DNA from 4 places in the Rhizobium sp. BK661 genome. Region 3 is predicted to be linked to each of the others. Evidence: predicted binding sites of a transcription regulator. Region 3 holds the regulator's gene; each other region holds the start of a gene.

Region 1 (3,889 bases), on a different contig from region 3:
TCGACCGTCATCCCCTTTGCCGAAAGCGCGTCCTTAGCGAACGTGAACGGCGCCGTATCCAGCATGACAAGCTGGCCAGCGCTGTTCACGCCAACAGCCGAGCCATCTTCCGAGATGATCGCGGCCTGTGCGGTGCTGCCGGCCACGATACCCTTGGCGAGGATACTGGTAATGATGTCATCGCGCACCTTGAAGAGCATCACGCCCTTGGGAGCGCCGAGCTTGACGATCGGCACGGCGTAGAAGATTGCCGACTTACCATTTGCTGCATCGACGCGAAGACCTGAAAAGCCGGTCGGCGCGGAATCGTCCTTCGCCTTGGCGGTGTTCTCGATGGCCTTGGCAAAGGCGAGACCGGCGCCGGTCGACTTCCACGCATCGGTCTTCAGGTTTTCGGCGAAGTCGTCGTTCTTCTTGTAGGAATAGAGAACGTTGCCATCGAGATCGGCAATCAGCAGGTCGCTGAAGGCGGTGTTCTCGAGGTCGCGGGCCACCTCGCCCTGCGTCGTTTCGTGATTGGAGAAGTAGAAGCCGCTCGGAGCTTCCGGCTTGATCAGTTTTTCGCGCTGGTCTGCCGGATTGGGATTGCTGGTGATGAACACCTTTTTCAATTCGGCGCGCGCATCGCCTGACGTCTTCTCGATTGTCTTCCAACCGCTCTTCAGGCTCGTGATCGACATCTGCAGCGCTTCGATGCGCGCAATCGAGTTCGCCTGGTTTTCCAGCTGCTGAAGCTGATCCTGCAGCATGTCGCCGCGGAAGATCAGCACGCTCTCCTTTGCCTTGAGCGCCTGCTCGCCGGATATGCGGCTGCTGGCGAAATAAGCGAGGACGTTGATGACCGCGATCGACAGCGCGGTGAGCAGAATGAATGTAGCAATGACCTTAAAGGACAGGGATTGAAATCTCTGAACCATGAACGACGAACCCTTCCGGAACGGCTCATACCGGCGGAACGGGAACGCCCTGCCGGCTGACCTGTAAACAGAACACGGGAGCCTTACCTCCTGAAGAAGGGAGCTCCTCTGACATTTTGTGGATCAAAAGTCGGCTACGGAGCTTAAATTGCCGTAAACAGCGCGGCTGAAAAACAAGGAATGTTTTTGTTTTGTTCACATATCGATGGCAGTTATTTTGCGAGTGCAATAGGGTGAAGCATGCAAAATACGATTCGCATCATCGGCGTTGATCCGGGCCTGCGCCGCACCGGCTGGGGAATTATCGACACACTCGGCAATTCCTTGCGCTTTGTCGCGTCCGGCACCGTCACCTCGGATGGCGACATGGACCTGGCTTCGCGCCTCTGCCAACTGCATGACGGTCTGGCGGATGTCGTCCATAGCTACAAGCCGGATGAGGCCGCTGTAGAACAGACCTTCGTCAACAAGGATGCCGTCGCGACGCTGAAACTCGGTCAGGCGCGCGGCATTGCGATGCTGGTCCCTGCCCGTGCCGGATTGCCGGTCGCTGAATACGCGCCGAACGCGGTCAAGAAGGCAGTCATCGGTGTCGGCCACGGCGAGAAGCAGCAAATCCACATGATGCTGAAAATCCTGATGCCCAAGGTCGAATTCAAAGGCAACGACGCCGCCGACGCGTTGGCGATCGCAATTTGCCATGCGCACAACCGCGGCAGCAACCGCATGCGGCAGGCAGCACTTGCCGGCTAATCTTCACTGACAACCCACCGAACGGACCATTTGCATGATCGGCAAGCTCAAAGGCACCATCGAAGAAATCGGCGACGACTATGTCCTCGTCGATGTCCACGGCGTGTGCTACGTCGCCTTCTGCTCGGCGCGCACCCTGTCTCGCCTCGGCTCGGTGGGCGAAGCCTGTGTGCTCTTCATCGAAACCTATGTTCGCGAAGACCAGTTGAAACTCTTCGGTTTCATGACCGCGCTCGAGAGGGAATGGTTCACCCTCCTGCAAAGCGTACAAGGCGTTGGTGCAAAGGTGGCTCTCGCCGTGCTCTCGACGCTGCCTCCAAGCGAACTGGCGAACGCCATTGCGCTGCAGGATCGCACGTCAGTCGCCCGCGCTCAGGGTGTCGGACCCAAGGTCGCAGTGCGTATCGTCACCGAACTGAAGAACAAGGCGCCGGCCTTTGCCGGTGAAGCGTCCGGTACCATCGGCCTCAAGCAGGAGTTGGGCGAAGGCGTCGCAGCTGCTCCGGTCGCCGACGCGGTCTCCGCACTGACGAATCTCGGCTATTCCCGCGATCAGGCGGCCAACGCCGTTGCAGCGGCCATGAAGACCGCCGGTGAAGGTGCCGACAGCGCCAAGCTCATCCGTCTCGGCTTGAAGGAACTGGCTCGCTGATCCAATTGCCCGAGCGGGTGCCAAAAGCGTTCGGCTTGGTGTATTGGTCACGAGCGTTTGAAGATTGGGAAATGCCAGCATGAGTGAAGCCGCGCGCCTGATATCGGCCGAGAAACGAGGCGAAGACCTGGATGTGACGCTGCGGCCGCAATCGCTGGACGAGTTCACCGGCCAGGCGGAAGCACGCGCAAACCTGAAGGTGTTCATCGAGGCGGCGAAGAACCGCGGCGAGGCGCTCGACCACGTCCTTTTCGTTGGCCCGCCCGGCCTCGGCAAGACCACGCTGGCGCAGATCATGGCCAAGGAACTCGGCGTCAATTTCCGCTCGACCTCCGGCCCAGTCATCGCCAAGGCGGGCGATCTCGCAGCCCTCCTGACCAATCTCGAAGAGCGCGACGTGCTCTTCATCGATGAAATCCACCGACTCAATCCGGCCGTCGAGGAAATCCTCTATCCCGCGATGGAGGACTTCCAGCTCGACCTGATCATCGGCGAAGGTCCGGCGGCGCGCTCCGTCAAGATCGACCTGTCCAAATTCACCCTCGTTGCCGCAACGACACGCCTTGGCCTTTTGACAACGCCGCTGCGCGACCGTTTCGGCATTCCCGTCCGCCTGAGCTTCTACACGGTAGAGGAACTGGAATTGATCGTTCGTCGCGGCGCGCGCTTGATGAACCTGCCGATGACCGACGAGGGTGCGCGCGAAATTGCCCGGCGCGCCCGCGGCACGCCGCGTATCGCCGGTCGCCTGCTGCGGCGTGTGCGCGACTTCGCCGAAGTAGCGAAGGCCGAAGCCGTCACCCGCGAGATTGCCGATGAGGCGCTGACCCGCCTGCTCGTCGACAACATGGGCCTCGACCAGCTCGACAAACGTTACCTCAACATGATCGCGGTCAACTTCGGCGGCGGCCCGGTTGGCATCGAAACCATCGCCGCCGGTCTTTCCGAACCGCGCGATGCGATCGAGGACATCATCGAGCCCTATATGATCCAGCAAGGTTTCATTCAGCGTACGCCGCGCGGTCGCGTGCTCACGGCAACTGCTTGGAAGCACCTCGGCATGCAGCCCCCAAAGGATCTCGAGGCCGCGCAGTTCCGCTTGTTTCAGGAAGACGACTGATGCTGCGGAAGGGCGTCAAAACGGAGTTAACCGATGCCCACGTTCGACCCCTGTAGAACCGCACGCAAGCTCGCTTACAACAATGCGCTTGCGAACCATCGCCTGCATGAAGCCTGTAGCAAGTTGATGCCGGGAGAGTTCGAGGCAACTCGGGTAAGCTTCTTCCCGTCGATCAAGGCAACGCTCAACCATATTCTGACCGTCGACTGGTTCTACGTCGATGCCTTAGAAGGCGGCACACTAGGGCCTGCCGCCTGGGACGTCGAGGAGCCATTCGGCGACATCGCGGCGCTTGCCGCAGAGCAGGCCAAGGTCGATTGTCGGCTGGTTGCCCTTTGCGAGGCGGCAACGCCGGAAAAGCTGGCATCGACGACCGAGCTCCATCGTTCTGGGCGCATTCAGCGCGAGCGGATGGAAGACGTTTTGAACCACCTGTTCCAGCACCAG
Region 2 (3,889 bases), on a different contig from region 3:
CGCCACGCGCGAGCGAATTGATGCCGAACTACAAGGGATGCATCAAGATCTCCAGGTTGGGAGATTATCCGACCGATCTGAAGTATTTCAAGAACTCCGACATTCTCGTCTGCAACACACCCGGCATTGCCGACCATGTGCGCGAAATCGGTTGGACGCGTAGAGTTGAGGTGATCTCGAACTTCACGAGAACCGAGCAAGTGGCCCCGGTCGATCGTGCCGCGTTCGACACGCCACGAGACGCGCCCGTCGTCATGTCCATGGGGCGTTTCGTGCCGCGGAAAGAGTTCGCGTTGTTGACGGCAGCGGTGGCGAAGCTGCCGGGCGTCTATCTCTGGCTCGCCGGCGAGGGCGAGGAACTGGAAAACGTCAAAAAAGTCGCATCAGATCTCGGTGTAACGGACCGGGTGCGGTTTCTCGGATGGCAGAAAGACACGCGGCCGTTTGTGGCGGCTGCCGACATCTTCGTCATGCCCTCGAACCATGAGCCGCTTGGCAACGTCATTCTGGAGGCTTGGGCGCAGGGCAAACCCGTCGTTTCCAGCCGTTCAGAGGGGCCGTCGTGGTTCATGAGGGACGGCGAGAACGGGCTTCTTGTTGAGATCGGCGACACCGACGGTTTTTCGAAGGCCATTGAGCGTTTGATCAATGATCCCTTGCTGGCGGCAAAGGTGACCGCCGGTGGGCGGGACACGTTGATGGGGCAGTTTTCTGAAGGCGCTGTTGCCGACGCCTATCTTGAACTCTTCAAGCGCAAGCCTTGACGGCCCCCGGTCATAGGGCCGTGTAGACCGCGCCAAGTCGCCGGGCCTCGCCTTCAATGCTGAAGGCGCTTATCGCGTGGTTCCTCGCGCGGAGTGAAGCCTCTTGGCGACGGGCGTCGTCATCCATGAAATGGGCAGCGGCCAGTACCATCTCATCGAGATCGTCACGCGGGATGATTATCCCGGTTTCCTGGTCACCGGTGAGCAGCAGTTCCGGAAAGGCTCCGACGTCCGTCGCGACAACGGGAACGGCGGTCGCCATCGCTTCGAGCGGCGTCAGGCCGAAGCCTTCCCAGCGTTGTGGCGCGACAAACATATCGAGTGCACGATACCAGTCGTTGATGTTGGTGTGCTCGCCTACGAATAGTAGGCGATCGGACAGGCCGGCAGAGGCAACCCGCGCCTTCAGTTCGTTTTCAAACTCGACGTGTTGTGCCGTGGCGCGTCCGGCAACGATTGCGACCCAGTCGGGCCGGGACGGGAGCAGACGGATCATGCTGTCGACGAAAAGGTCGGTGCCCTTCTGATGGCGAACGCGACCGAAGCAGCCGGCGATCTTCTTCGTCTCGTCGAGACCAAGCAGCCGTTTGGCCGCTACCCTATCATCTGCCGGCGAAAAGCGGGTTGTGTCTATCCCGTGGAGAACGACGGTGCTCGGCACTTCGAGATAATTCGCCGTCTTGCCGCTGGTTGCTATCACCGCGTCCATCTTCGAAATCAGCCATTTCGTCCAGCCGGAGTGGCGGCGCTGGGACGCCGAGGTGAAGACGATCTTCAGCGGCATGCGCAAGACATCGCGCATCAGGATGGCCGGCAGCATTTCGATGTTGCGACGGGCGTGCCATATGCGAAACCGCTTGCCGCGCGGCGCCCGCCATAGCTTCAGCAAGTCACGAAAACGGATGTGCGGCAAGGATGCCGGAAGACCCGGTCCAAGGGCTGCAATCTTCTCGCCGAGTGCGCGCTGGACCGGGATCAACTGGATGATGGTGGACGTGACGCCGGAGAGCCGCTTCTTGAAGTTAGGCGCAATAATCTCGACGTCACTGACCTTGGCGATAGCCGGCTGCCCTCGACCGTCCACGGATCAATCAGCCCCAGGAAATGGAAAGGACTTCGTAGGCCTTGGAGCCACCGGGCGCATTGACTTCGATGGAGTCGCCGACTTCCTTGCCAATCAGCGCACGCGCGATTGGGGAGGAGATGGAGATACGTCCCGCCTTAACGTCGGCTTCCTGATCGCCGACGATCTGATAGGTCTTTTCTTCTTCGGTATCCTCGTCGACGAGCTTCACCTTCGCGCCGAACTTGATCTTGTCGCCGGACATCTTCGACAGGTCGATGACCTCGGCACGCGCGGTCAGGTCCTCGAGCTCGCTGATACGGCCTTCGTTGTGGCTCTGAGCTTCCTTCGCAGCATGGTATTCGGCGTTTTCCGAGAGGTCACCATGCGCACGGGCTTCGGCGATTGCCTCGATGATCCGGGGACGCTCCTCCTGCTGACGCCAGCGCAGTTCTTCCTGCAGCTTGACGAAACCACCCTGCGTCATCGGTACCTTATCAACCATTTTTTTGTCCTTCACTCCCTGTATCCACATAGCCGCGGACACAAAAGAAAACAGGTCCCGAGGGGGAACCTCGGAACCGTGCAACAATCCTAACTTTTGCGGTTATAGCAGATCGCCACCGCTGATTTCCATAAAATTCGTATCGCTGGCCGGAGGCCGGTCGGAGTGGCTGGAAACCAACCTCGATTGACTTTTTGAGCAAGAACATATAGTGAACATGAAGATGAGGAAGTCTCTAAAAGAACGATTGGCAATTCTCTCGGATGCAGCAAAATATGACGCATCCTGCGCTTCCAGCGGAACACAAAAGCGCGATTCGGCGAAAAGTGGCGGCCTTGGCTCCACCGAGGGTTCCGGCATCTGCCACGCCTATGCGCCTGATGGACGCTGCATATCGCTATTGAAAGTCCTCCTGACGAACTTCTGCATTTACGATTGTGCGTATTGCATCAATCGGTCCTCCAGCAATGTAGAACGGGCGCGCTTCACACCGGAGGAAGTGGTTTGGCTGACGTTGGAATTCTATCGCCGCAACTATATCGAGGGGTTGTTTCTCTCGTCGGGCATCATCCGCTCCCCGGATCATACGATGGAGCAAATGGTCCGTGTCGTTCACGAACTACGCGTCTCCCATGACTTCCGCGGTTATATACACCTCAAGTCGATTCCGGAGGCATCGGCCCATCTCATTGAAGAGGCAGGGCTTTACGCGGATCGTCTGTCGTTGAACATCGAGCTTCCGACGGACAGCGGCATTGCGCGCCTTGCGCCGGAAAAAAGGCCCTCACACATCCGCCGTTCGATGGGGGACCTGCGATTGAAGATAGAGGCGGCCGACGAGCCGACGCTCCAATCGAAGACGCGCAAGCGTTTTGTTCCAGCCGGTCAGAGCACGCAAATGATTGTTGGTGCCGATGGGGCAAACGATGCGACGATCCTTGGGACGAGTGCGCAGCTCTATGGCAGCTATAGCCTGAAGCGGGTCTACTATTCCGCCTTCAGTCCCATTCCGGACTCCTCGAAGAACCTGCCTCTGATCAAGCCGCCACTGATGCGTGAACACCGACTTTACCAAGCAGACTGGCTGTATCGCTTCTACGGTTTCGGGATCGAGGAGATCACCGCGACGCGGCCCGGCGGAATGCTGGATCTCAATCTCGATCCCAAGCTTGCATGGGCGCTCGGCCATCGGGCCGACTTTCCAGTCGACGTCAACAAGGCGGAGCGAGAACGGCTGCTTCGCGTGCCGGGGCTCGGAACCAAAACGGTGAAGGCGATCCTTTCGGCCCGTCGCTTCCGGAGGCTGCGTTTGGACGACCTCTCCAGACTCGGTGTCTCGATCAAGAAAGTGCAGGCTTTTGTGACGGCAGAGGGCTGGACGCCACGTCAATTGGCGGATCGAGCGGATTTGCGGACGATGTTCGAGCCGCCGCCCGAGCAATTGACGCTGCTCTGATGCGCCGCGTGGTTCTGAAGGGCAGGGGCGAATTCGACGAATGGCGCAATGCCGCCCGCGCTCTGGCCTGTGCCGGCATTGCACCGGAGGACATAGAATGG
Region 3 (3,889 bases):
GGTTGACGGGACGGGCACGATTGACCCCGCCTGCGGGACCGGCGCTGCCTGGGCTCAACGACTTCGCCTTCAGCGCCTATTTCGACGAGATTGGCGCGAACGGTTTCTTTTATGGTTCGCCAAGCGTTTCAATGCCGCCAGCGGTCGGCACACCATCGATTTCGGAGCGCGGAGCCAACTGGCTGGATGGTCTTCGAAGCGGAATTGGAGACCGCATCCGTGGAATCCTGCCGGGCGACACCGGCGCCTTTGCGGCGTCGCTTGTCACCGACGAGCGGCGCGCGATCTCGCGGGAAACCACCGACGCGCTGCGACAGGCGGGTCTGGCGCATATCGTGGCAATCTCCGGTCTCAACATGGCGCTCTCCGCGGGTATCTTCTTCGTCGGCCTACGCCAACTGCTGAGCCTGTTTCCATCCGTTACGCAGGCGTACCCGACCAAGAAGATTGCAGCTGCTGGCGCGCTCGTCGCCCTGACAGCCTATTACATGATCTCGGGCTTTGCGGTCTCGGCAGAGCGAGCCTTCATCATGATGGCGATCATGCTGGCCGCTGTATTCTTCGACAGGCCGTCAATCAGTCTGCGCAACATTGCCCTATCGGCTTGGGTGATTCTGCTCTTGTCTCCATCCGAGGCGCTAGGCGCGAGCTTCCAGATGTCATTTGCGGCGACTCTTGCGCTGGTTGCCGGTTATGCGATGTGGTCGAAGCGAGCCGCGCGCGAACATCCCTTGCTGCAAGTCAGGGCAGTGAAGCCCGTAGTTTTTGTCGCACGCTTCTTTGCTGGCATCCTCCTTTCCTCAATGATCGGAGGCTTCTCGACCGCGCTCTTTGCAGTCGAACATTTCCATCGGCTCAGCGCTTATGGATTGCCCGCAAATCTCATGGCCATGCCGGTAATCTCCTTCGTGGTGATGCCTATGGGCATGTTCGCGATGCTGCTGACGCCGTTTGGCCTCGATATCGTTCCCTGGAAAATCGCCGGCTTCGGGCTCGAAATTGTGATCGCCATTGCAAAGATGGTCTCGGGATGGGGCGGCAACGTCGATATCGGCCGATTGCCGGTTTGGTACTTTCCTGTCGCCGTCGCAGGCTTCCTCGTGCTTGCGCTTCTGCGCACCAGACTGCGGTACCTCGGCGCTGTTGCGATCGCGTTGGCAACTCTGCTCGTTGTGCTCGCGCCGTCCAGACCGGCGCCAGATTTCATCATTGCCGAGGATGGCGGTCTCGTCGCGATTGTCGACAATCAGGTTATTGCTTCCAACCGGACGCGCCCACCCGACTTCATTTTCGACCAATGGCGAAGGGCTCTGGTTGCGGAGCAAGCCCGGCCGCCGCTCCTGATAGAGGGTGTCAAACCAGTCCGCCGGCGAGACGGCGACGGCAAGCCTCGGAGGCTCTCGGCCGACGAATTGCATAACGCTCGCAACGCGTTGCGGCAGGTCGTTGCGAGAGGCGTTGAGAACCGTTTCGTCTGCCTGAAAGGCGCTTGGTGCACAGCGGCGCACGACAGCGGCTACGTTCTGACGATCATCGAAGATCCCGCCTACGTCGGCGCTGCCTGCGACACCGCCGACATCGTCGTTACGCCCGCTCGTCTGCGCGCAAACGAATGCCGGTCAGGTGCATTGTTGTTCACGGGCGAAACCTTGCGCCGCTCGGGTGCGGCAGAGATACGAATAGACGAACAGGGAACGCCTGTCGTGACGACGGCCTATACGACACTTGACCGGCCCTGGATGCGGCATCGGGCATACAATTGGCGAAGCGGCACCTTCGACGGAGAGCCGCCTGTCTTTAGTGATAGCGGCGAATGAGGCCGACCAGCTTGCCCTGAACCTTGACGCGATCGGGTCCGAAAATACGCGTTTCATAAGCCGGGTTCGCAGCTTCAAGCGCGATCGAAGCGCCCTTGCGGCGGAAGCGCTTGAGGGTTGCTTCCTCGTCATCGACAAGTGCGACAACAATGTCGCCGGCGTTGGCGGTGCTGCCGTTGCGGATAATCACCGTATCGCCGTCGAAGATGCCGGCCTCGATCATCGAGTCTCCCTTCACCTCGAGCGCATAATGCTCGCCTGGGCCAAGCATGTCGGCCGGAACCGTGATGTCGTGCGTATTGTTCTGGATTGCAGAAATTGGCACGCCTGCAGCGATCCGCCCCATAACAGGTACAGAGGCCGAATTGCCATTGTCCGCATGCGCGGCCGGCTTTGGCGGCGCCACCGGTTGAGGTTTGCCAAGGCTGCCCTCGATCACGCTCGGCGAGAAACCGCGGCGCGGCTGGAGACTGGGATTATATGCCTCTGGCAGCTTGATGACCTCCAAAGCGCGGGCTCGATTCGGCAGTCGGCGAATGAAGCCGCGTTCTTCCAGCGCCGTAATCAGGCGGTGGATGCCCGACTTCGACGCGAGATCGAGAGCGTCCTTCATTTCGTCGAAAGATGGGGGGACACCGGACTCCTTCATTCGTTCGTGAATGAAGAGAAGAAGCTCCTGTTGCTTGCGCGTCAGCATCGAAGTTGAACCCCAGAGTTGTGAAACAAAGCCAGAACAGACACTATATGTTCCATATGTGTTCTGCAAGTACCTAAATTTTCGTAAAACTTGCCTGCAACTTGTTCAGTTTTTGCGTCGCTTTTGAGTGAATGCGGAGAAGGGGGTTGCATTGTTCTCTTGCCCGGCGCACATCTTCGCAAATCCCCGGGGAGTTTGCCATGAGCGAAGCACATCCGCTGGACCACATTGTGCTGCCGGTGTCCAACATCAGGCTTGCGCGCGAGCGCCTCGGAATGCTGGGATTCACCGTCGCGCCAGATGCGCGGCACCCGTTCGGAACAGAGAACGCCTGTATCTTCTTCGCCGACGAAACTTATCTGGAGCCGCTGGGCGTCGCCAGCCTCGAACTGCACGAGGCGTCGGCGAGGAAGGGCAACGTCTTCACCGCGCGTGACCGTGCCTTTCGGTTTCGATGCGGCGAGGATGGACTGTCCGCAGTTGTCTTCGCGACGGGGGACGCCGACCGCGACCACGCTAGATTCCTTGCGGAGAAGATCAACGGCGGTGAGATGCTGCAGTTCGAGCGGCCGATGAAGATGCCCGACGGCTCGGAAGCCATTGCTGCATTCAAACTCGCGTTCGCAGTTGACCTGCGCGCACCTGATTTCTTTTTTTTCACCTGCCAGAGGGTCAATCCGCTGCCTGCCGATCGAAGGGCGCTGCAAGTGCACCCAAATGGCGTGGGCGGGATCGCGGAGATCGTTCTTGGCGCGCCGGACCCAAAGGCGTTTGCGCCATTTGTGCGCGCCGCGGCGCACGGCCTGACGGTGATCAACGAGGCCTTTGGTGTGAGTGTTGCAACGCCCAACGCCAGGATCATCGTTCTGTCCCCCGATGGACTGGATGCCTACTTCGATATTTCTGCACCCTCAGACGATCGCGGCCTGCGCGGCGTTGCCGTTGTTTTCAAGGTCGGTGATCTCGCCGTGACAGAAGCGCATTTGGCTGCTAACGGGATGACCTACACGCGCAAGAACAATCGAATTCTGGTGAAGGCAGCGCCCGGGCAGGGTGCGCTCTTCGCCTTCGAGGAGAAACGATGAGCCAGACAAATTCCGAAGTCGCGGTCGGCGAAGGCGCCGGCCGCGTCACCTTTTCGAATACCGGCAAGCTGTCGCTGATTGCCGGACCGTGTCAGATGGAGAGCCGCGAGCATGCGTTCATGGTCGCCGGTGTATTGAAGGAGCTTTGCGACAAGCTTGGTATCGGCCTTGTCTACAAGTCCTCCTTTGACAAGGCGAACCGGACATCGCTCTCCGCTCAGCGCGGCATCGGCCTTGATAAGGCGCTGGAGGTTTTTTCCGACCTCAAGAAGGAATACGGTTTTCCTGTC
Region 4 (3,889 bases), on a different contig from region 3:
GAGACGATCGCGTAGGCGGCGGCGTGCGACTTGTTGAAGCCGTAGTTCGCGAACTTTGCGAGCAGCTCGAAGATGTTGTCAGCCTGCGGCTTCGAGACGCCGTTCTTCACGGCACCGACGACGAAGCGCTCGCGCTGCTGGTCCATCTCCGCCTTGATCTTCTTACCCATGGCGCGGCGCAGAAGGTCGGCTTCGCCGAGCGAGTAACCCGACAGGACCTGGGCGATCTGCATCACCTGTTCCTGGTAAACGATAACGCCCTGCGTTTCCTTCAGCAGGTAATCGATCGTCGGATGGATCGACTCGATCTCCTCCTCGCCGTGCTTGCGGGCGTTGTAGGTCGGGATGTTTTCCATCGGGCCTGGACGATACAGGGCCACGAGCGCGATGATGTCCTCGATGCAGTCCGGCTTCATGCCGATCAGCGCCTTGCGCATTCCCGCACTTTCCACCTGGAACACGCCGACGGTTTCGCCGCGCGAGAGCATCTCGTAGGTCAGCTTGTCGTCGAGCGGGATCGATGCAAGGTCGACCTTGATGCCGCGCTTGGTGACGAAATCGACGGCGACCTTCAACGTCGTTAGTGTCTTCAGTCCGAGGAAGTCGAACTTGACCAGGCCGGCCTGCTCGACCCACTTCATGTTGAACTGCGTGACCGGCATGTCGGACCGCGGATCGCGGTACATCGGCACCAGCTTCGACAGCGGACGGTCGCCGATGACGATACCGGCGGCGTGGGTGGAGGCGTGACGGTAGAGACCTTCGATCTTCTGTGCGATATCGAGCAGGCGGGCTACGACGGGCTCCTTGTCGGCCTCTTCCTGCAGCTTAGGCTCTTCCTCGATCGCCTTCGACAAAGGCGTCGGATTGGCCGGATTGTTCGGCACCAGCTTACAGATCTTGTCGACCTGACCGTAAGGCATCTCCAGCACGCGACCCACGTCTCGCAAAGCCGCGCGTGCCTGCAGCGAACCGAAGGTGATGATCTGCGCCACCTGCTCGCGGCCGTATTTGCGCTGCACATAGCGGATCACCTCTTCGCGGCGATCCTGGCAAAAGTCGATATCGAAGTCCGGCATCGAGACGCGTTCCGGGTTGAGGAAGCGTTCGAAGAGCAGCGAGAAACGCAGCGGATCAACGTCAGTGATGGTCAGTGCGTAGGCGACGAGCGAGCCCGCACCCGAGCCACGGCCCGGGCCGACGGGGATGTCATGCTGCTTTGCCCATTTGATGAAGTCCGAAACGATGAGGAAGTAGCCAGGGAACTTCATGCGCTCGATAACGCTGAGTTCGAATTCCAGGCGTTCCCGGTAGTCCTTCTCCTCATAGCCGGGCGACATGCCGAGTGTGGCTAGGCGATTGTCCAGCCCCTCCTCTGCCTGCCTGCGCAATTCCAGAGCCTCTTCGCGTTCGGCCTCCTCGGGATCGGCCGTCGCGCCGGTGAAGCGCGGCAAGATCGGCTTGCGTGTCTTCAGGATGAAGGAGCAGCGCCGGGCGATCTCGACGGTATTTTCCAAGGCTTCAGGCAGGTCCGCGAACAGCTTGGCCATTTCGGCGCGGCTCTTCAGGTAGTGATCGGGTGTCAGGCGGAATCGGGTATCATCCGAGACAATGGCGTTGTGGGCGACGGCCATCAGGGCGTCGTGCGCATCATAGTCCTCACGGGTCGGGAAGAAGGCTTCATTGGTGGCGACCAGCGGCAGGTCATACTCGTAGGCAAGGCCGACCACCTTCTGCTCGTGGCGCTTGTCGTAGGTGCCGTGCCGCTGCAGCTCTACATAAAGCCGGTCGCCGAAATGGCGCTTCAGCAGCAGAAGGCGTGCTTCCGCCTGGGCGGTATGCCCGTCCTTAAGCGCCATGTCGATCGGCCCCGTCAAGGCGCCGGTCAGAGCGATCAGACCGCCGGTACCGATCTCATCGAGCCAAGAGGCGCGAATGTGAATCGATTGACCGTTGCCCTCACCGCCGAGATAGGCGCGGCTGACAAGGTCCACCAATCGCTCGTAGCCGGCATCGGTGGCCGCCAAGAGCACCAGCGACGGGAGCTTGACGAGTGCCTGCTGGCCGCCTCGCCGTTCCGTCTCAAGACTGTCTTCCATATCGATCGAGACCTGGCAGCCAATGATCGGCTGCAGCCCCTCATCCATCGCCTTCTGCGAAAATTCGAGGGCGACGAACAGATTGTTCGTATCGGTGATCGCGATCGCCGGCTGACTGTCGCCCGACGCCTTGTAGAGAATCTTCTTGAGTGGCAGCGCGCCTTCAAGCAGCGAGTAGGCTGAGTGAACCCGCAGGTGAACGAAGCCTGGCGTGCCACCGATAAAACCGCTTGCCGCGTCTTTCTCCGCACCCGCCATAACATGCCTTCCGATCACCTGAATCAATCAGGTCTATTCTCAGCATTGAGGGGTCGATGTCCAGAGAAGCGATCGGGTTCGGACCGCATGGCAGCCATGCGGTCCCCTGAATTCTTACATTGCCATGCAGATCAGCGAGAAGCTGGCAACGAACATTGCGATGGAGGTGAATGCTGCGATATCACGGATCATGTCAGTCATTTGGCTCTCCTGTTCTCTTATGTTTTCAGTTTGTTCCGCCCTTGTTCTATTGTCAACAGGATTCTTTTCCGCTCTGCTGGCTGCATGGCACGGGGAGAAAAGCATGCTTAAGTTTGTCTTAATTGTTGGATTGGCTTGGTCGGCAGCGTTTACCGCTCGGGCCGAACAAATCGATCCCGCGCGCATCATTGACGCGACGACGGGCGATTGGGACGGCGACGGGCATGAGGATCTCGCGCTGCTGGTTGCTCCGGAAGATGACGCCAGCGACGATCAGATCGGCATCTACCTTTACCTTCGCGACAGCGATCACGAGCTTCTGCGACTTTCGCTTACCGCGCCCGACAAGATTTGGGGCAGCACCAATGCCAATGGCGTCTTCGGGCAGGAACCGTCATTGAAAGCCATTGGCAAATCCTCGATCGCCATCCACTCACAGAACAGTGCGATCGGACGCGACCGCTGGGACCAGACGCTGACAGTGGCCTACCGCAACGAGCAGTTTGTCGTCGCCGGCTATACCTACAATCACTACGACACGCTCGACCCGAATGCCGCCGGCTCCTGCGACTACAACGCGTTGACCGGGAAGTTGCAGAAGGATGGCAAGGACGTCAAAGCCGAGCCACGTGTCCTCCCGATCGCTGAATGGAACAACGAGACCGGGCAATCCATCTGCGGCCAGTGAAGCATGTTCCCTTTTTGTTCTTTACAACTGGCAGTCTTTTTGAGACGTTGCCGAACGAGGGGGATAGGTCATGGATATTGCTGCATTGAACCGGTTCATCGTTGAGGCGAAGGCCCGTACCTATGTTGGCGGCGGAACCCCTGCACCCGCCTGCCGGACAGGATCGCATGACATCGGTTATCAGCGTGGACAGTGGCGCTATCTCGACAGCTATTTCGGCGGCGCCGATTTCGCCGGGCAAGAAGTGGTTTGGCTGGACGGCGAACCGGTCTGGGCGATGAACTACTTCGGACGCATCGTCGAGCATTCGTTGATCGACGGGAAAAGAGCGGGAACGGTGATTAAGGCTGCACTGTCAAAAATGTATGCCGAGTACCGACGTTTTCTCGGCGGCATGGAATTCGAGCATGCTTTCGGTTTCTATGCCGATCAAAACACAGGCGACTGCAGCCATTTCAGCGGTCGTGAAGTGATCGTCGTGAATGAGCGCAGGGCCTATGAACTGGACTACCGTGGCGGTCTCATCCAGCCCTGATCAGAAATCCACGACCTTGCCGTCGGTGATCGTGACGCGGCGGTCCATGCGCCCGGCGAGTTCATGATTATGGGTGGCGATGAGTGCCGCCAGGCCTGATTGGCGCAC

The links. The regulator LexA, encoded in region 3, represses DNA repair genes until DNA is damaged. The targets are predictions, from matches to a motif close to TGTTCNNNNTGTGTTCNG.
Region 1: ruvC (crossover junction endodeoxyribonuclease RuvC) is a predicted target of LexA. The motif match lies at 1,099-1,116, and genes of this name have one in related genera.
Region 2: FHX16_RS16910 (putative DNA modification/repair radical SAM protein) is a predicted target of LexA. The motif match lies at 2,533-2,550, and genes of this name have one in related genera.
Region 4: dnaE (DNA polymerase III subunit alpha) is a predicted target of LexA. The motif match lies at 2,579-2,596, and genes of this name have one in related genera.

The regions. Positions count from the first base shown of each region.
Region 1 covers NZ_JANTYT010000005.1:301,387-305,275, reverse strand. The annotation lists gene FHX16_RS13995 (methyl-accepting chemotaxis protein) at 1-917, opposite strand, end outside; gene ruvC (crossover junction endodeoxyribonuclease RuvC) at 1,158-1,670, shown strand; gene ruvA (Holliday junction branch migration protein RuvA) at 1,705-2,322, shown strand; gene ruvB (Holliday junction branch migration DNA helicase RuvB) at 2,402-3,442, shown strand; gene FHX16_RS13975 (DinB family protein) at 3,476-3,889, shown strand, end outside.
Region 2 covers NZ_JANTYT010000007.1:155,973-159,861, forward strand. The annotation lists gene FHX16_RS16895 (glycosyltransferase) at 1-764, shown strand, start outside; gene FHX16_RS16900 (glycosyltransferase family 4 protein) at 775-1,824, opposite strand; gene greA (transcription elongation factor GreA) at 1,856-2,332, opposite strand; gene FHX16_RS16910 (putative DNA modification/repair radical SAM protein) at 2,556-3,788, shown strand; gene FHX16_RS16915 (UdgX family uracil-DNA binding protein) at 3,788-3,889, shown strand, end outside.
Region 3 covers NZ_JANTYT010000009.1:124,820-128,708, forward strand. The annotation lists gene FHX16_RS19130 (ComEC/Rec2 family competence protein) at 1-1,817, shown strand, start outside; gene lexA (transcriptional repressor LexA) at 1,798-2,514, opposite strand; gene FHX16_RS19140 (VOC family protein) at 2,715-3,599, shown strand; gene kdsA (3-deoxy-8-phosphooctulonate synthase) at 3,596-3,889, shown strand, end outside.
Region 4 covers NZ_JANTYT010000006.1:275,324-279,212, reverse strand. The annotation lists gene dnaE (DNA polymerase III subunit alpha) at 1-2,357, opposite strand, end outside; gene FHX16_RS15770 (hypothetical protein) at 2,662-3,246, shown strand; gene FHX16_RS15765 (DUF5680 domain-containing protein) at 3,317-3,781, shown strand; gene FHX16_RS15760 (ABC transporter ATP-binding protein) at 3,782-3,889, opposite strand, start outside.